3 regions of the Anaeromassilibacillus sp. SJQ-5 genome follow, and region 2 is predicted to be linked to each of the others. Evidence: predicted binding sites of a transcription regulator. Region 2 holds the regulator's gene; each other region holds the start of a gene.
The links. The regulator HrcA, encoded in region 2, represses chaperone genes, less so after heat shock. The targets are predictions, from matches to a motif close to TGTTAGCACTCNNNNNNNNNGAGTGCTAACA.

Region 1: a site for HrcA is predicted at 4,615-4,645, ahead of ACSAMM_RS08925 (co-chaperone GroES). Genes of this name have one in related genera too.
Region 3: a site for HrcA is predicted at 3,122-3,152, ahead of ACSAMM_RS10540 (Hsp20 family protein). Genes of this name have one in related genera too.

The regions. Positions count from the first base shown of each region.
Region 1 covers NZ_JBPJWQ010000001.1:2,097,652-2,104,291, reverse strand. The annotation lists gene ACSAMM_RS08950 (amidohydrolase family protein) at 1-810, shown strand, start outside; gene ACSAMM_RS08945 (fumarate hydratase) at 830-1,672, shown strand; gene hpf (ribosome hibernation-promoting factor, HPF/YfiA family) at 1,833-2,366, shown strand; gene ACSAMM_RS08935 (THUMP domain-containing protein) at 2,455-3,573, shown strand; gene ACSAMM_RS08930 (diacylglycerol kinase family protein) at 3,599-4,546, shown strand; gene ACSAMM_RS08925 (co-chaperone GroES) at 4,677-4,961, shown strand; gene groL (chaperonin GroEL) at 5,017-6,640, shown strand, end outside.
Region 2 covers NZ_JBPJWQ010000001.1:115,531-122,170, reverse strand. The annotation lists gene dnaK (molecular chaperone DnaK) at 1-908, opposite strand, end outside; gene grpE (nucleotide exchange factor GrpE) at 981-1,619, opposite strand; gene hrcA (heat-inducible transcriptional repressor HrcA) at 1,636-2,682, opposite strand; gene ACSAMM_RS00550 (hypothetical protein) at 3,075-3,320, shown strand; gene ACSAMM_RS00545 (hypothetical protein) at 3,378-3,689, opposite strand; gene ACSAMM_RS00540 (DEAD/DEAH box helicase) at 3,804-4,967, opposite strand; gene ACSAMM_RS00535 (hypothetical protein) at 5,233-6,468, shown strand; gene ACSAMM_RS00530 (polysaccharide deacetylase family protein) at 6,474-6,640, opposite strand, start outside.
Region 3 covers NZ_JBPJWQ010000001.1:2,464,637-2,471,276, forward strand. The annotation lists gene galE (UDP-glucose 4-epimerase GalE) at 1-722, opposite strand, end outside; gene ACSAMM_RS10530 (nucleotidyltransferase family protein) at 1,053-1,979, shown strand; gene ACSAMM_RS10535 (phosphotransferase enzyme family protein) at 1,976-3,073, shown strand; gene ACSAMM_RS10540 (Hsp20 family protein) at 3,347-3,775, shown strand; gene ACSAMM_RS10545 (hypothetical protein) at 3,947-6,268, shown strand; gene ACSAMM_RS10550 (glycine--tRNA ligase) at 6,471-6,640, shown strand, end outside.

The DNA of each region.
Region 1 (6,640 bases), 2.0 Mb from region 2:
GGCCCGGGCAGCGCCAACCCCATCGGCGGCCAGCTCTGCGCGCTCAAGACGTGGGGGCGGCGGGTGGACGACATGGTGGTCAAGGCGCCGGTGGCCATGAAAATGGCCTTGGGGGAAAACCCCAAGACCGTCTACCATGGGAAATCCCAGGCTCCGGTGACCCGGATGGCCACAGCCGCCATCATCCGGGAGGCGCTGGCCCAGGCGGCTCGGTACGGCGCGGATAAGAAGCGGGCCGCCGAGGACGAGGACGTGGACGAGCCGGAATACGACATCAAATGCGAGGCGCTTCTCCCCGTGGTCGAGGGCCGCCTGCCGGTGCATTTCCACGCGCACCGGGCCGACGATATCTTCACCGCCCAGCGGCTGGCAAAGGAATTTGGCCTGCGCTATGTGATCGTTCACGGCACGGAGGCCCACCTCTGTGCCGACCTGCTGGCCCAGGACGGGGTGCCGGTGCTGTGCGGTCCCCTGCTCTGCGATCGTTCCAAGCCGGAGCTGCGGCAGCTGACCCCCGCCAACCCGGGCATCGTGCGCCGGGCGGGCGCCGCCATCGGCATCATCACCGATCACCCGGTCATCCCCCTGCAATATCTGGGGGTGTGCGCCGGCCTGGCGGTGCGGGAAGGGCTGCCCCACGAGGAGGCGCTGCGGGCGATCACCATCGGCCCGGCACAAATCTGCGGCATCGACGATCGGGTGGGATCCATCCGGGTGGGGAAGGACGCGGATCTCGTCCTGTTCCCCGGCGATCCGCTGACTGTGGCCGCCCGGCCGCGGGCGGTGTTCGTCGGCGGTCACCGGATTTAAAAGGAAAGGGCGGATAGCCATGCGGGAAATTTCAGCGGCGCAGATCGAGGAAACGGTCTGCCGCCTGTGTATCGAAGCCAACCGGCACCTGCCGGCGGATGTATGTGCCGCCGTGCGCGGCGCCGGGGCGCGGGAGACGCAGCCTCTGGCGAAAAACATCATGAAGGATTTGGCCCATAACCTGGACGCGGCGGAAGAGCTCCAGCTGCCGGTCTGCCAGGATACCGGCATGGCGGTGGTTTTCGCCCGGCTGGGGCAGGAGGCGCACATCACCGGCGGCCTTTTGGCCGACGCGGTCAACCGGGGCGTGGCGCGGGGCTATACCGAGGGGTATCTGCGCTGCTCGGTGGTGGCCGATCCTCTTCGCCGGGTGAACACCGGCAACAATACTCCGGCCGTGCTGCATGTCACGCTGACCGAGGGGGACGCGCTGGAGCTGATGGTGGCCCCCAAGGGCTTTGGCAGCGAGAATATGAGCCGGATATATATGCTGACCCCCGCCGCGGATCGGGAAAAGGTCATCGGCTGCATCGTCGACGCCGTCCGGCAGGCGGGAAGCAATCCCTGCCCGCCCATGGTGCTGGGGGTGGGCATCGGAGGAGACTTCGAGCTTTGCGCCCTGCTGGCCAAGCGGGCCCTCTGCCGCCCGCTAGATCAGCCGAGCGGCGATCCCTTCTACGCCCGCATGGAGCAGGATGCGCTGGAGGCGGTCAATCGGCTGGGCATCGGGCCGCAGGGCTTCGGCGGCGTTACCACCGCCCTCGGGGTCGCCATTGAGACCTATCCCACCCATATCGCCGGTCTCCCGGTGGCCGTCAACGTGGGCTGCCACGTGACCCGGCACGCTTCCGCCATACTCTAAACACAGGATGTTCGTATAAAGTTCATAAATACTCTTTATTTTTACATTCTTATATGGTATACTATATGCATACCATTCCTCTGGTGAGGAAGACGGAATGTCTGCTTCATCGGGGGCCGGCGGGGGATTCTCCCGCCGTGTAAAGATAGGAGCTGATTGTATGAAGATTACGACTACTGGAAGGAAATGCACCCTGCGGCCGGCTTTTGTGGAACGAACGGAGACCAAGCTGTCCAAGATGGACAAGTTTTTTGACTCCGCCGCCTCTGCCGACGTCACCGTTTCCAACGAGCGGAACAAGCAGCGGGTGGAGATTACGATTCGATGCAATGGGCTGCTATTCCGCGCCGAAGAGGCCGCCGAGGATCCCAACGAAGCGGTGGATAAGCTGGTGGACGTGCTGCTGCGGCAGATCCGGCGGAACAAAACCCGGCTGGAGAAGCGGCTGCGCGAGGGCGCTTTCGCTCCGGATCCGCTGTTCAGCGAGCCGGTGGAGGAAGAATCCGATTTCCAGGTGGTCAAATCCAAGACGTTTCCGGTCAAGCCTCTGGATGTGGAAGAGGCGATTTTGCAGATGAATATGATTGGGCATCAGTTTTATATGTTCCGCAACATGGCGACCAACGAGGTCAACGTGGTGTACCGCCGCAACGACGGGAACTACGGCCTGCTTGAGCCGGACGCGGACGAATAACCTCAATATCTTTCAATGGGGGCGGGCAGGCTTGCCCGCCCCCATTGGTTTGCCCGGAGCGGCCGGGTGACGGAAAGGACAGAAAAACATGGCTAACGTGGAATTTTGCGCCCCTTGCCTGTTCGGCATCGAGGGGATTTTGGGCGACGAGCTGCGGCGGATGGGGGCGGAAAATGTCCGGCCGGAAAACGGCCGGGTGCTGTTCGCCGGCGATATGGAGCTGCTGGCCCGGGCCAATATCGGCTCCCGCTATGCCGAACGGATTCAAATCCATCTCGGCAGCTTCCCCGCCCGTTCCTTTGAGGAGCTGTTCCAGGGGGTCAAGGCCCTGCCCTGGGAAGTCTGGATCGGCCAGAAAAACGCTTTCCCGGTGAAAGGCTGGGCGCTGAATTCCGCGCTGCACAGCGTTCCCGACTGTCAGTCCATCATCAAGAAAGCGGTGGTGGATCGCCTGTCGCAGACCTATGGCCTGCGCTGGTTTGAGGAAACGGGGCCGGTGTGTCAGATTCAGTTCACCATTCTGAAGGATGAGGCCACTCTGCTGCTGGACACCAGCGGCGCGGGCCTGCACAAGCGGGGCTATCGGGCCAACGCGGGCGGCGCCCCCATCAAGGAAACCCTGGCCGCGGCCATCGGGGATGTGATGCGGGTGCGCCGGGCCGCCCAGGTCTGCGATCCCTGCTGCGGCTCCGGCACCATGCTCATCGAGGCGGCGCTGGCCGCCAAGGGGATCGCCCCCGGCGTCCGCCGCCGGTTCGCCGCCATGGATTGGGGCAGCGTGCCCGGATCCATCTGGAAGGAGGAACGGCAGCGCGCCCGGGAGCGGGAACGGCCGGACGCCGTTTTCCAGGCCCATGGCGGAGACATCGACGAGGCGTGCCTGCGGCTGACCGAGGAGAACGCGGCCAAGGCCGGCGTGGCCGGCTGCGTGACGGCCAAGCGGGCGGATCTGCGGCAGTTCCAGCCGGAAGGGGACACCGGCGTGGTGCTCTGCAACCCGCCCTATGGCGAGCGGCTGCTGGATGTGAAGGCGGCGGAGGAGCTTTACCGGGTCATGGGCCGGGTGTTCCGCCCCAAGCCCGGCTGGAGCTATGGGATTATCAGTCCCCATGAGAATTTCGAGACCCTGTTCGGCCGCCAAGCGGATAAGCGGCGCAAGCTGTATAACGGCATGCTCAAATGCCAGCTGTATATGTACTTCAAGTAACCGGAGGAGAGAGGAGCGAGAAACCATGCGGCATGTGTTTATCGTCAATCCCGCGGCGGGGAAAAAACGGGGGGCGCTGGAGCTGCTCCCTCGCATTCACGCGGCGTTTGCCGGGGCGGAGGAGGGCGCCTACGCCATCCGGGTGACCCGGGGCGCGGGGGATGCCACCGCCATCGCCCGGGAGGAGTGCGCCGGGGAGGGGCCGGTGCGCTTGTACGCCTGCGGCGGAGACGGCACCCTGACCGAAACAGCCACCGGTGCCGCCGGCTGCCCCCGCGCTCAAATCGCGGCCGTTCCCTGCGGATCCGCCAACGACTATGTCCGGTCCTACGGGGGAACCGCGGCTTTTCTGGACATTCCCGCCCAGGTGCATGGCCGGGCCGTCCCGGTGGACGCGGTGGACTGCGGCGACCGGGTTTCTATGAACAGCGCGTCCATGGGGATGGACGCCGCCGTGGCACAGAAGATGGTGCGGTATAAGAATTTGCCGCTGGTTTCCGGTCCCATGTCCTATAACCTCGCCATCGCGGACGTGTTCTGCCACCGGATCGGCGTGGATCTGCACGTCGTCATGGATACCCCCGACGGGCCGGTGGAGCGCCGCGGCCGCTATTTCTTCGCCCTGGCCGCCTGCGCCCGGTTTTACGGCGGCGGTTACTGCGGCGCTCCCGGCGCGCTGGTGGACGACGGCCTGCTGGACTTTGTGCTGGTAAAGGTCATGCCGCGGCTGAAAATTCCCGGTTTCCTCTCCCGCTACAAGGCGGGCCGCCACATGGATATGGCCTGCTGCGAAGCCTTCCGGGGCACGCGGATGCGGGTCAGCTCCCTCTCGCCGGTCGTCTGCAACATCGACGGCGAATGCTTCAGCGCGCCGGATATTCATTTCCAGGCGCTGCCCGGCGCGCTCTCCTTCGTGCTGCCGGAAGGCGTGCGCCTGCCCGGCCGGGCTCCCGCTGTTTCCGCCAGTTTGTAAAAAAATTGTGAAGTTTGAAAAATTTCCAGTGAACCCTCTTGATTTTTCTGAAAATCCGATTACAATAGATTTAGCACTCGAGGAAACGGAGTGCTAAAATTATCAATACTCTTCAAGGAGGATTATTCTTATGTCTATTAAACCGCTTGCTGACCGTGTTGTCATCAAAATGGTAGAGGCTGAGGAAACCACTAAGAGCGGCATCATCCTCGCCGGTTCCGCCAAAGAGAAACCCCAGATGGCCGAAGTGGTGGCCGTCGGCCCCGGCGGCAACGTCGACGGCAAAGAGATCACCATGTATATCAAGGTGGGCGATAAGGTTCTGACCAGCAAGTATTCCGGCACCGAGGTCAAGCTCGACGGCACGGAATACACCATCGTGCGGCAGAGCGATATCCTGGCCGTTGTGGAATAAGAAATCCTTTCCGGTAAGATTTTTATACTATACGAAATAACAGGAGGAACCAATCATGGCAAAACAGATTCTGTTTGGCGAGGACGCCCGCAAGGCTCTGCAGTCCGGCGTGGACCAGCTGGCCAATACCGTAAAAATCACCCTGGGCCCGCGGGGCCGCAACGTGGTGCTCGACAAAAAATTCGGCGCCCCCCTCATCACCAATGACGGCGTGACCATCGCCAAGGAGATCGAGCTGGACGACGCGTTTGAGAACATGGGTGCCCAGCTGGTCAAGGAAGTCTCCACCAAGACCAACGACGTGGCCGGCGACGGTACCACCACCGCCACCCTCCTGGCGCAGGCCCTCATTCGTGAAGGCATGAAGAACGTGGCCGCCGGCGCCAACCCCATGGGCGTCAAGCGGGGCATTCAGAAGGCTGTCGACGCGGTCGTGGAAGCGGTCGTCTCCAACTCCAAGAAAGTCAGCGGTTCCGAGGATATCGCCAGCGCTGCCACCATCTCGGCCGGCGACGAGGTCATCGGCAAGCTGATCGCCGAGGCCATGGAGAAGGTCTCCGCCGACGGCGTCATCACCGTGGAAGAGTCCAAGACTGCCGACACCTACACCGAAGTGGTGGAAGGCATGCAGTTCGACCGGGGCTACATCACCCCCTACATGGTCACCGACACCGATAAGATGGAGGCCATCATCGACGATGCCTACCTCCTGATCACCGATAAGAAAATCTCCAACATTCAGGACATCCTGCCCCTGCTCGAGCAGATCCTGCAGGCCGGCAAAAAGCTGGTGATCATTGCCGAGGACGTGGAGGGCGAGGCCCTGTCCACCCTGATTGTCAACAAACTGCGCGGTACCTTCACCTGCGTGGCCGTCAAAGCCCCTGGCTTCGGCGATCGCCGCAAGGAAATGCTGCAGGATATCGCCATCCTCACCGGCGGCCAGGTCATCTCCGACGAGCTGGGCCTGGATCTGAAGGAAACCACCATGGATCAGCTGGGCCGTGCCCGCCAGATTAAGGTGCAGAAAGAAAACACCATCATTGTGGACGGCGCCGGCGATCCCGCGGCTATCAAGAGCCGCGTGAGCCAGATCCGCGTCCAGATTGAAAACACCACCTCCGATTTCGATCGGGAGAAGCTGCAGGAGCGGCTGGCCAAGCTGGCCGGCGGCGTGGCGGTCATCAAAGTCGGCGCTGCGACCGAGATCGAAATGAAGGAAAAGAAACTGCGCATCGAGGACGCCCTGTCCGCCACCAAGGCGGCCGTGGAAGAGGGCCTGGTCGCCGGCGGCGGCGTGGCGCTCATTACCGCCTCCGCTGTGCTGGATCCCATGCTGGCCGCCGCCGAGGGCGACGAGAAGACCGGCATCCAGATTGTGCTCAAGGCTCTGGAGGAGCCGGTGCGCCAGATCGCTCTGAACGCCGGCCTGGAGGGCAGCGTCATCATCGACAAGATCCGTTCCGCCGGCAAGGTCAACTATGGCTTTGACTTTGCCAAGGAAGAGTATGTGGATATGTTCACGGCCGGTATTGTCGACCCCACCAAGGTCACCCGGTCTGCTCTGCAGAACGCGGCTTCCGTCGCGGCCATGGTGCTGACCACCGAATCCCTGGTGGCCGACAAGAAAGAGCCCGCCCCGGCGGCTCCGGCTGCGCCCGGCGGCATGGACGGCATGT
Region 2 (6,640 bases):
CCAGCGGACAGGCCGCTATCGGACAGCGCCTGCTTGACCGGGCCCATGGTGGCGTCCACCAGGGAAGCGGTCAGCTCGTTGAACTTCGCGCGGGACAGGGTCATATCCAGATGCTTCGGCCCGGTGGCGTCGGCGGTGATGAAAGGCAGGTTGATGCTGCTGGTGGTGGAGCCGGACAGCTCGATTTTCGCCTTTTCCGCCGCCTCGCGCAGCCGCTGGAGGGCCATCTTGTCAGCCGAGAGATCCACGCCGGTGTCGGCCTTGAAGCCGGCGACCATCCAGTCGACAATCTTCTGGTCGAAATCGTCGCCGCCCAGACGGTTGTTGCCCGCCGTGGCCAGCACCTCCTGCACGCCGTCGCCCATCTCGATGATGGACACGTCGAAGGTGCCGCCGCCCAGGTCGTACACCATGATCTTCTGGTCGGTTTCCTTATCGATGCCGTAGGCCAGGGCCGCGGCGGTGGGCTCGTTGATGATGCGCTTGACCTCCATGCCCGCGATTTTGCCCGCGTCCTTGGTGGCCTGCCGCTGTGCGTCGGTGAAATACGCGGGGACGGTGATAACCGCCTCCACCACCTTGTCGCCCAGGTACGCCTCGGCGTCCTGCTTAAGCTTGGACAGAATCATCGCGGAAATTTCCTGAGGGGTGTAATCCTTGCCGTCCACCGTCACTTTGTGAGCGGTGCCCATTTCGCGCTTGATGGACGCGATGGTGCGATCCGGGTTAGAAACCGCCTGCTGCTTGGCCACCCGGCCGACGATGCGCTCGCCGTCCTTCTTAAAGGCGACGACGGAAGGGGTGGTGCGGGCGCCTTCCGCGTTGGGAATGACGACCGGCTCGCCGCCCTCGATAACCGCCACGCAGGAATTCGTGGTGCCTAAGTCAATACCGATAATCTTTGCCATGTCTATTACCTCCATTTATCCAATCCATCGTATATATTGAGTATGCCCGGGCCTCCGGGCCGTCAAACGAAATCAGTTGGCCACCTTGACCATGGCCGGGCGCAGCACCCGGTCGCCGTATTTATAGCCCTTCTGGAACACGGCGGTGACGGTTTCGGGCTCGATGCCGTCGGCGTCCTCCCGCATGACGGCGTTGTGCACCTCCGGGTTGAACGGGGCGTTTTCCGCCTCGATTTCCTCAAGGCCCATTCCCATAAGCAACTCCCGGAACTGCCGCAGCACCATGTCCACGCCGGTTTTGTAATCGTCGCCGGCCGGGGCCTCGATGGCCCGCTCCATGTTGTCGAGCGAAGTCAGCAGCTTACCTAGCAGCTCCGCCTTGGTGAACTCGCCCAGGCGTTCCTTCTCCTGCTCGGTGCGCCGCTTGTAGTTGGCGTACTCCGCGAGCATGCGCTGGTAGCTGTCCTTGGCCTCCGCCAGTTCCTTGGCCAGGCGCTCGTTTTCCGCCTTCAGGGCCATGGCTTCGTTTTTCTCTTTTTTGCGGGATTTCTCCGTCTTTTTGTCCGCCTTTTCGGATTTGCCGTCCTCCTCCGGGGCGGCGGGGGGTTCCTCCGCCGGCGCGGCCTCCTCGGCCGCCTCCGGGATTTCCGCCTCCGCGGTTTCGGGCACGGTCTCCTCTATCGGCGTTTCGCCGGTCTGGTTGGGTTCCATGGGATAGGCTCCTCCTTTAATCCTTTTTAGGCGGCTCGCCGCCGAACATGTCCGACAGCAGCCGGCCCACGGCCTTGGCTATATACTCGAGGCGGGGGATGGTGGCGGCGTAATCCATGCGCAAGGGCCCGATGAGGCCGATGGAGCCGTCTGCCCGCCCGTCCAGGCTGTACCGGGTGACGATAATGCTAGAGCCGTTCAGCTCGGGCCGCAGGCTCTCGCTGCCCAGCACCACCCTTAGGCCGCCCCGATGGGCGGCGAGCATGCCCATCAGCTGTTCCCTCTGGGCCAGGAAACCCAGCAGCGACCGGGCCCGCTCCAGCTCGTAATCGGGATGCTGCAAGAGGTTGAGCTGCCCGGTGAGCAGCACCTCCGCCTCGGCCGATTCCTGCACCAACTCGTAAAACGCGGTCAGCGCCGCCGCGCAGGTCAGCCCGTAATCTCCCAGGGAAACCAGCAGATTCTGCACCTGCGGCACTCCGATGTCGGTCAGCTGCGCACCCAGGAAGTTTTCCGTCAGCACGTTGCACAGCATCTGCAGCGTGTCGGTTTCCACGTCGCCGTCGAACCGGCACACCCGGCTGCGCAGGACGCCGGAGCCGGTCATCAGCAGCAATGCCGCCGAACGGGAGGACACCCGCATGATTTCAATCCGGCGGATAACCGCCCCCTGCTCGGAAGGGGTGGTGGACACCGCCGCGCAGCCGGTGCTCTCGGCCAGCGCCTGGGACGCCTCGCCGATCAGCCGCTCGGGATCGCCGGCCGAACCGGCCAGCATGTCGTCAATATCCTTTTGATCCTCATCGCTGAGGGCCTGCCGGCGCATCAGATGGTCGATATACAGCCGGAACGCCTTAGCGGTGGGAATCCGCCCCGCCGATGTGTGCGGCTGCTCCAGGTATCCCCAGGAGGCCAGCTCAGCCATCTCGTTGCGGATGGTGGCGGAGGACACCGCGTTGCCCAGCATCTCCACCAGTGCCTTGGAGCCGACAGGCTCGCCGGTCTGGATGTACGAGTCAATAATCGCGGTCAGTATCTTTTGTTTGCGTTCGCCCAGTTCCATGTGCCATCGCCTCCTTATCCGGCGTTACCGATGGAACCCATTTGGTCACTTGACTCTGCTAATGGTTAGCACTCTATTATCTCGAGTGCTAACACCATATAATGTACCATTCCCCGGGCGGCCTGTCAATATCCGAATTGTGAATTCTTTGTAAAAAACCGCCGGGATTTTCATCGATTTCACAGTGAAAGCCATTTTGCAGCAGACAATTGGAGGTTTTGCATAGGATTCTTTTAACATAATGTATATCGTGTACAAATTCCACGTCTTATACTGGGAAAGTTCGGCATTTTGCTTGTTGATTGTTGGGCGGCGTCCGTATATAATAATACATGTGGGAAAAGCTAAAGGATACTGTTTTTTCCGCACCTTATGAAAGGAGACGATTCCTCATGGCTGGTTTTGAAATTCATGATTTTGACTTTAACAAACTGATTCAGTTCGCCTCCAAGGCGAAGGGCGACGTGTTTCTGGAAACTCCCGACGGCGACGTGCTGAACCTGAAAAGCCGTTTGACCCAGCTGCTGGCCCTCTCCAGCGCCATTGACTGGGGCAACGTGGGCACCGCCCGCGTCATCTGCAAAAATCCGGAGGATGAAACCGATTTGTTCCGCATGAATCTCTACGGCGACAAATAACTACGGTGAAAAAGCCACCCGGCCTCTCGGCCGGGTGGCTTTTTGTGTCCGGATTCATTAGAGCCCGTCGTCCTCCGCGGCCGCCTCACAAGGGACGCATGGCGTCTCTTCCTCTTCCGGCGCGGCCGGCTCTTCCCCGCCGCTCTCGTCCATGACCCGCTCCTGCTCCAGAGGGGCCTCCGGATATCGGGGCGCCGTGTCCGGCTCCTGCGCGGGTTCTTCTTCGGTGGCCGGCGGAGCGGGTGGCTCCTCGACAGCCGGAGGAGCAGGCGGTGAGGGCGGCGAGATCGTGTAGCCCGCCCGCTTAGCAAAGGCCCGCATTTCCCGCAGATACCGCTCCATGTCTTCCGGGCGGATGGCTGTATTCATCGTGCGTCAGCTCCTTTTCAACCTGTCCGGGCCTTGGGCTTGTCGGCAAGTCCAAATCCCGCGTGGTACAGTATATGCGGAGCCATCGCAAAAAAGACAGGGTTTCGTCCCCGATCAGCGGCGGGGCGGCGTCTCTTTCCCCGCCGGCGTCGGCACGGGCAGCAGGCGGCGCCTATCCCCGTCCAGCTGCTTATCGATAAACTGAAAATCCAGTGCCCGTTCGTATTGGCCGGTCAGCGCCCGCTCCCGGAACTTGGCCAGGACGACAGACAGGCCGGAGGCCCCCCGTCCTGTGCGTCCCGCCCGGTGGAGATAGTCCAGTGGGCTTTCCGGCAGGGTGACGTGGAAAATCATGTCCACACCCTCCACATGCAGGCCGCGGGCCGCCAGATCCGAGGCGATCAGCAGCGGCGCTTCCCCGCCGGCGAAAGCGGTCAGCGCCCGCTGCCTTTCCAGCTTTTTCTGGGAGCCGGACAGGCTCTGAGCCTGCAGCCCCGCCCGGCGCAGCTTGTCCGCCGCCCGGCTGATTTCCTCCGGTGTGTTGATGAACACAATGGCACGCCGGGGCCGGAGCACCCGCAGCAGATCGGTCAGCACGTCCAGCTTGTCCCGGCTGCCGGTGGCCACCCGGATATGCTCCACCGTCTCAGGAATCCGGAACCGGGGGGCGGTGCGCAGGATCACCGGCTCCTTGGCCAGCGGTGCCGCCCGCTTTTGAATCTCCCGGGACACGCTGGCCGACGCCATCACCACCTGGATGTCCCGCAGGCAGCATTTGAGCACTGCCTCCACGTCCGCCCGGTTGGCGTCGTCCAGCAGCTTGTCCACCTCGTCGAGCACCACGGTCTTGGCCAGGTGGGCGGGGATTTTTTTCTTGCGGATGAGCTCCAGCATCCGGGTGGCGGTGCCAACCACGATCCGGGGCTTGCTTTTCAGTCGCTCCACCTGATTGGCCAAGCTCACGTCCGCGAACACCGGTACGCTCTTTACCGGCAGCCCCGCGTTTTTTGCCAGCAACTCCACCTGCCGATGCACCTGCATGGCCAGCTCCCGCGTGGGGGTCAGCACCAGCAGCCGGCCGTCGGGATCCGCCCGGGCCAGAAAGGGTAGCAGATAGGCCAGGGTTTTCCCCGTCCCGGTTTCCGACTGGATAAGTGCGTCCTTCCCCTCCAGCAGCAGGGGGATGGCCCGTTGCTGAACGGGAGTGGGGGCGGTGATCCCCTGCGCGGCCAGCCCGGCGATCAGCGGGGCGGGCAGCCCCAGTTCTTCAAAATTCATGTACGTCCTCGATTCTCTGCCGCCCAAAACGGCCTGTTTTTACCAGTATACCCAATCGACCGCGATTGTACAAGAGACATCCCCCCCCCCGGCGCACCCTGCCCGATACGCCAAGCGGCTTGTCCCCGTTCAACCGGACACACATTTGGTGAACATTTGCCCACATCCGCCTTTTTTATTGCCAAAAAAATCTTGACTTTATTTAAGTATATAGCTATATTATTAGATAAAATAAGCAAAAATCAATTGAAAATGAGGAGATGCTATGCGTAATCGAAGCTCCCTGGTCGCATTGGCACTGGTCGTTCTCTGCAGCGGTATTCTGCCCGGATGTGGCAAGCCGCCGACAGACGTTCCCTCACAGCCCGAACTGGCGTGGCAAACGGCGTCCACCGCTTCCGCCTCGTCGGGGACGACCGTGTCGGCATCGCCCCCCTTTTCTTCCACGTCCGCGGCGACTTCACCGGTGGAAACAATACGCTCGTCCGCCCCCTCCAAAACACGAACCGCCTCCGCCTCGCCCACGACTGCCAAGCTCCCGCCGGATCCCCAGAAGGTTCCCCTGGGATTTCTGGGGGTGCCTGTTTTCAGCATGGCGGAAAGCCGGAGCTGGTATTTCTTTGTCCATGCCTCCACCGTGTACCATGTCAACAAGGCCGCCCTGGATCGGGCGGTAAAGACAGAATGGGTTTCTCCCGATAATCTGGTCGCGCAGGGGGACTGGCTGTATCTCTCGGCGGACGGGGATTGCTCCAGCCGGATTTACCGCTGCCGGTTCAACGGTTCACAAATTCAGGATTTGGGCGAGAAGGCCTACAACGCGGCGTTCGCCGTGGAGGGCGACTGGATATATACCATCGCGCAGGGGGCTGTCGTCAAAAAAAGGCTGGACGGAACGGATCAGACCGTTGTCGCCCCCTTGCCGGCCAAAACCTTCCCGCTGTATACCTTCTTGGTTTGTGAGGGCTGTGCGTACTTTACCGCCCGCAATGAAGACAAAACCATCTGCCAGCTTTTCCGGGTGGATTTGCGTACCGGTCGGATCGCCGCCATTCGAACTTGGAACGTCTCGGCAGACATCTCCTGTCCGGAGCGGCTGGTGGAGGACGAGGGCTGGCTGTACTATCAGGAGCCGGGCCGACACGACACGAACAGCCGCCAAGTGATGCGCCTGCGTCTCGACGGAACTGACGAGAGCGGGGTCTGCTATGGCTGGCCCCAGCCGCACAAGGGGCGCGGGTACTGCCTGCGACCGGAAGGCGGCTTGGCCGTCTTTGATCTCGACAATCCGCAGAATGTTAAACCGCTGGTAACCGCAAGCGCCATTCCCGATGGGATCGTTTCCGGCGGAGCGGCGAATCTGAGCTGGTCATATGCCGGCATTTTTGACGATTGGATTTACTACCAGGTCACCTCTTTGAAAGCCAGCCGTCCGCTTATCAACGGACGCATCCGCCCCGACGGTACCGGAAACGAGATTCTCTGCATCTTTCCCGCCTAGGCGGATCAGGCCGGCGGCATGGCTATCTGCCGGCCCTCATGGTTTAACGTATAATCCTTATAATAGATCATTTCAGACACCGGCAGGAACGTATATCCCTCCGCCGTCAGCTTTTCGAGGATTTGCGGCAGGGCGGCGGGGGTGTTTTTGGCCGCGTTGTGGAACAGGACGA
Region 3 (6,640 bases), 2.3 Mb from region 2:
CGGGCCAAATCCACCACGTGGATGTAATCCCGCACGCCGGTGCCGTCGTGGGTATCGTAGTCATTGCCGAAGATGGACAGGTGGGGCAGCTTGCCGATGGCCACCTGGGAGATGTAGGGCATCAGGTTGTTGGGGATCCCGCAGGGATCCTCCCCGATGCGGCCGCTTTCATGGGCGCCGATGGGGTTGAAATACCGCAGAAGGACGGCGCTCCACGCCGGGTCGGACACACAGGTGTCCCGCAGGATTTCTTCGATGATGTATTTGGTGCGGCCATAGGGGTTGGTCACTGCGCCGGTGGGCATATCCTCTCTCAGGGGGGAGGGGTTGTTCATACCGTACACCGTGGCGGAGGAGGAAAACACCATCCGCTTGCAGCCCGCCTCGGCCATCACCTGACAGAGTACCACCGTGCCGCTGACGTTGTTGTCGTAATAGGTCAAGGGCTTGCTCACCGATTCACCCACCGCCTTCAGCCCGGCGAAATGGATGACCGCCTCGATGTCGTGGGCCTTGAAAATTTTCCGCAGACCCTCCGCGTCCCGGATGTCGCACTCATAAAACGGAAAATCCCGGCCCGCCAGCTCCTTAACCCGCCGCAGGGCCTCGGGCTTGGCGTTGTAATAATTATCGAGCACCACGATGTCGAAGCCGGCTTTCAGCATTTCAATGCAGGTGTGGCTGCCGATATAGCCGCAGCCGCCTGTAATCAGTATGGACATTTGGGTTCCTCCTTATTATAATAGACGTGGCCTTCTTATTGCGAATACCCTCTTCTGTCTTTCTATTATACCGGGAAAATTTTCTTTTGCAATGGACGCAGGTTGCATCTGACGGTTTTGACAAATGTTTCGGCGGTTTCTGCATGGCGGCCAGCCGGGGTTTGCGGTATGCTTAAGGCAAAGGGGAGCGAACAACCTCCAATTTTTAGGAGAGCGAGCGCCCGCAGCGCCTCACCTTAAGGCAACAAAACAAGCTGTAACAGCTCCTCCAGCCGGCGCGGAGAGAGCCCGGGATCATCCATTTTCACCGCCGGAGAAAGGACTTACTCTATGGATACCACGCAAAAACCCGCGCTGATTATCATGGCCGCCGGTATGGGCAGCCGGTTCGGTGGACTCAAGCAGGTTACGCCCGTCGGTCCCTGCGGGGAGCTGATCATCGATTATTCCATTTACGACGCCATCGCCGCCGGGTTTGGCCGGGTGGTGTTCGTCATCAAGAAGGAAATCGAGGAAACCTTTAAGGAACATATTGGCAACCGCATTTCCCGGCAGATTCCGGTGTCTTATGTCTATCAGGAGCTGGACGCTCTGCCAGAGGGCTTCTCCGTGCCCGAAGGGCGCGCCAAACCCTGGGGCACCGGCCACGCGGTCCTCTGTTGCCGCGATACGGTGAAGGAGCCCTTCGCCGTCATCAACGCCGACGATTATTATGGCCGGGAATGCTTCCGCCTGCTGGCCGATTTCCTGTCCAAGCCCGGCGCGGATGCGAAAAAGCACATCGCCATGGCGGGGTATATCCTGGAAAACACCCTGACGGAGAACGGCTATGTCTCCCGGGGCATCTGCACGGTGGAGCCCGACGGCACCCTCACCGACCTGGTGGAGCGCACCCATATCGAAATCCGGGAGGGCGTCTCCCAGTTCACCGAGGACGACGGCGCCACTTGGGAAACCCTGCCCGCCGGCTGTTACGTCTCTATGAACTGCTGGGCCTTCCCGGCCGGATCCCTGGACTGCTTCGAGGACAAGTTCCAGGGCTTCCTGAAGGAAAAGGGCGGCCAGCTGAAAGCGGAATTCTACCTGCCCTTCGTGGTCAACGCCATGGTGGCGGCGGGCGAGGCTGACGTCAAGGTCCTGCCCACCAGCGACAAATGGTACGGCATGACCTACGCCGAGGATAAGCAGAAGGTCATCGACGCCATCGCCGGTATGATCAAACAGGGGATTTATCCGGAAAGGTTGTGGAAAGCATGAGCACCGCTATGGAAGTCGCCCACGTTTTCGCCCTGGAGGGTGAACCCATCGACGCCAAGCCCTACGGCTGCGGCCATATCAACGACACCTATTGCGTCTGCTGCCAGCGCGAGGGAAAACCGCAGCGGCGGTATATCCTCCAGCGGATCAACCATAACGTTTTCAAGGATGTGCCCGGTCTGATGCGCAACATGATTGCCGTCACGGCGTTCCTGCGACAGGCTGTTATCGCCGAAGGCGGCAACCCCGATCGGGAATGCCTGACCCTCATCGACACCCGGGACGGGGAAAAGTACTACCACGATCCCGACGGCAACTACTGGCGCGCCTTCATCTTCATTGAAAACGCCATCACCTATCAGACGGTGGAAAAGCCGGAGCATTTCTACTATTCCGGCTGCGCCTTCGGGAAGTTCCAGCGGCTGCTGGCCGACTACCCCTCGGCCACCTTGGGGGAAACCATCCCCAACTTCCACAATACCGCCTCCCGCTACCGGGATTTTGAACAGGCGGTCAAGGAAAACGCCTCCGGCCGGGCGGACGAGGTGCGGGAGGAAATTGCTTTCATCCGCGCCCGGGCGGCCGATTGCTCCATTCTCACCGACCTGCTGGCCAAAGGGGAGCTGCCCCTGCGGGTGACGCATAACGATACCAAGCTGAACAACGTCATGCTGGACGACGTGACCGGCCGGCCGGTCTGCGTCATCGACCTGGACACCGTCATGCCGGGCCTGTCCCTGTACGACTACGGTGACAGCATGCGCTTCGGCACCAACCCCGCGGCGGAGGACGAGACGGATCTGTCCAAGGTAACCTGCGACCTGAATCTGTTTGAACAGTATACCAAGGGCTTTCTGGAGGAATGCGGCTCCATGCTCACCCCTCAGGAGATCGAAAACCTGCCCCTGTCCGCCAAGCTGATGACCCTGGAATGCGGCATGCGCTTCCTCGCCGACCACATCGCCGGGGACACCTATTTCAAAATCCACCGGGAAGGCCATAACCTGGATCGCTGCCGTACCCAGCTCAAGCTGGTGGCCGATATGGAAGCCAAAATGGACACCATGAAGCAAATCGTAGAGAAATATCGGTAATCCTATGCACAGCCCGCCGCCCGCAAGCGGCGGGTTCTTTTTATCCGGAATTAGCACTCTATATATTAGAGTGCTAATGTTAACAATTTATTCATATCTTATCCGATTTTCCGTAAAAAATGGGGGATATACTGATAGCATCAACAGAAAAGAAGGTGGTTGAGCGTTGCAGACAGCAATCCGGCCCCGGACGATCTTACAGGGTTTCCATCGCCCGGCCGCCATCCATAAGCTCCCGGAAACCGTCCAATAACTTGTATGGAGGTACGCCTTATGTTTGATCTTATTCCTTTTGAACACAGAAATCACCGCTATATGAACCCCTTCGCCGACTTGGAACGCAGCTTTTTCGGCGATTTCGGCGACCTGGAAAAGGATTTCCCCTGCAAAACCGATATTCTCGACAAGGGCGATCATTACCTGGTCAAGGCCGATCTGCCCGGCTTTGCCAAAGAGGACATCCGCATCGATGTCGACGGCGACTGCCTGACCATTTCCGCCGAGAAAAAGAAAGAAACCAAGGAGGAAAAGGACAACTTCATCCGCCGGGAGCGCCGGTACGGCTCTCTCAGCCGCAGCTTTGACATCTCCGGCGTCGACGCCGCCGCCATCAAGGCCAAATACGACAGCGGCGTGCTGGAGCTGACCCTGCCTAAGAAGGGCGATGTCACGCCGCCCTCTCATCAGATTTCCATCGAATAATCCGCCCATCCCCAAGCCTTTCGCGGCCCGCCCGCGAAAGGCTTTTTTGTCGTCCGGCCCCCGGCGGAAGGTCGAATTGCATCCGCCCGGGGGCTATGCTATAATGGCGGTAAGTATTCCCGGCCCCGCGCCGCGGCTGGCGCGTCCGGGATTTCGGCGGGAGGGAACGGGATGGGTGGTATTCTGTCTTGGCTGGCGGCAATCCTTTTGGCGGGCGGCGGAGCGCTCGGAATCCTGTCCCTGGGCGGCGGGCTGGCACGGGAGAGCCGGCGGCGGATGCTCCCGCGGCTGGCCGCCGCGGCGGGGGCGGCCCTGCTTCTGCTGACCGGCGCATCCCTGATCGTGCGCTGGCTGGCCGGCACGGGCGGGCGGGAGCCCTTCGGCTTTTTCCCCGCCCTGTTCGCGGCTGCCGGCATCCTGGCGGTGCTCCTGGCGCGGGGGCGGAAGGGACAAGCCGCCTCCTGCGCCCGGCTGTGCGGGACGGCTGTGCTCGTCGTCTTTGCGCTGGAAACCTGTCTGTTCAATGGGAACGCCTTTCTGCCCCGGCTGCGCGGCCTCTCCCCGCAAGCCCTCCCCCTCGCCCAGGCGCAGCTGGAGGGGGACGTCCGCCTGCAGGAGGATGTCCTCCTTTTCGGCTCCGGAGGGGGAACAGTCACCTGGCCGGAGCTCGACACGCCGGCCGCCTTTGTCGCTTTTCAAACGGATGGCCTGTCGGCCCTGCGGACGGCAGACGTCTATCTACAGGACGACGGTGAAACCGAAAGCTTCGGCTATTCCCGAGATGTCCGCTTCGTCTCGGGTGAGGCCGCCCGCTCGTTTTCCATCGCGCCCCACGGGCGGCTGCGCGCCCTCTCGCTCCGTTTTTCCGGAAGCGAGACGCCCTTGAGCCTAACGGCGGCTTCCCTTAACATCGCGAACCCCTTCGCGTTTTCCCTAGGGCGTTTTTCCCTTCTGGCCGGTGTCGCCTGCGCCGTGCTGCTGATTCTCCGCCTGCGGCTCTGGTCCGTCCAATACAGCCCCGGGCGGCCCGCACACCAGGCCGCGGTGGCCGCGGCCATTCTCGCCGCTCTCGTCCCCGGAATGATCCTGGCGGCGCAGGATACCAATCCCATCCCCTACCCCCTGGAAGGCCCCGTGAGCGACTACAGCGCGCACATCCAGCAGTTCGACGCGTTCCAGAAAGGGCAGATCTGTCTGGATTTGCCCGTCGATCCGCGGCTCGCCACCATGGAAAATCCCTACGACACCAGCGCGCGGAACGCCCTCGGCGTATCGTATCACTGGGATCGGGCCTTCTTCGGCGGCCGGTACTATTCTTACTTCGGGGTGGTTCCCGTCCTGCTGGCCTATTATCCCTTCTATTGGATAACCGGCAGCCTGCCCGCCAACGGCATGATCTGCGGCTTCTTCGCCCTGCTGGCGGCGGTGTTTCTCTGCGGCTTGGCGCTCGAGCTGGTGCGCCTTTTCGGGCGGCGGGTGAACCTGCTCCTGCTCCTCATCGGCCTGCCCGCCGCCGTGGCTGCCAGCACCCTTTATGGGCAGCAGGGCTATGCCGATATGTATTTCATCCCTGTGACGGCGGGAACCTGCTTCCTGATGCTGGCGCTGTTTTTGTCGCTGCGGGCCTGCCGGTGCCCTCGCGGCGCGCCCCGTCTGGCGCTGCTCGCGGGGGCTGGGGCCGCCTTCGCCCTGACGCTGGGCTGCCGGCCGACAATGGCGCTGTTCGGCGCGGCGGTTCTTCCCCTTTTCCTCCGGATCCTGCGGGACAAAGAGACGCCGCACCGGCATAAAGCGGCCTGCGCGGCCGCCTTCGCCCTGCCCGCCCTCATCGGGGCGGCGGCGCTGCTCTGGTACAACCGGCTGCGCTTCGGATCCTTCCTGGATTTCGGCGTGGCCTATCAGCTGACGGTCAGCGATCCCTCCGCCAACACCCTGCGGCTTTCCAACCTCTTTCCCTCGCTGTATCATTATGGGTTTCAGCCCTTTGATTTCAGCGTCCATTTTCCCTTCCTCCTGCCCTCCTTTCGGTCGCTGAATCTGTACGGCCGGTATGTGTACCTCGACGCGTCGGTGGGGGCGCTGTCCTTCCCCGCCGTGGCCGCGGGCCTGACGCTGCTTCCCATGGCGCTGAGCCGGCGCACCCTGCCGGGCGGCCCGCCGTCTCGGTACATCCGGGGCTCCGCCTGGCTCCTCGCGGCAACGGCCGCGTTGGTGGCCTTTGTCGACTTTTCCATGGCCGGGGTGAACATCCGCTACATGGCGGATATCCTGCCACCGCTGGCGGCCCTGTGCGTTCCCGCCCTCCTGCTTGTCCACCGACGGGCCTCCCGGAGCCTCTCCCTGCGGGGCCCGGCCTTCGCAGGCGGGGCGGCGCTGCTGGCCGCCACATTTTTCGCCGGTCTGTCCCTCGCCTTTCCCGCCGCCTTCGGCGTCTGGGCGGAAAAGCCGGAAGTCTACGCCGGGCTGGAAAGATTGGTGTTTTTCTGGCTGTAAACGGGATTTCCCCTTGGAAAGCGTTGACAACCGCCCCCTAATTGATTACACTAGGTAAGTGATGATTAAATCCGGTGGATGGATTGGTGAAGGAAATTTCCCCGCCAAGCCGCCAGGCGTGATGTATTCAGCGCTTACCTAAAAAGATGTACGGAATATAGGGCGCCGCCTGACCGGCCGCCCGGCAAGTGGAGGGTCAACCATGCAAAACACGGAAAAAACCATGGAAAAAATCGTAGCTCTGTGCAAGGGACGGGGCTTTGTTTTCCCCGGCTCCGACATATATGGCGGACTGGCCAATACCTGGGATTACGGCCCCCTGGGCGTGGAGCTAAAAAATAACGTCAAGCGCGCCTGGTGGAAGAAGTTCGT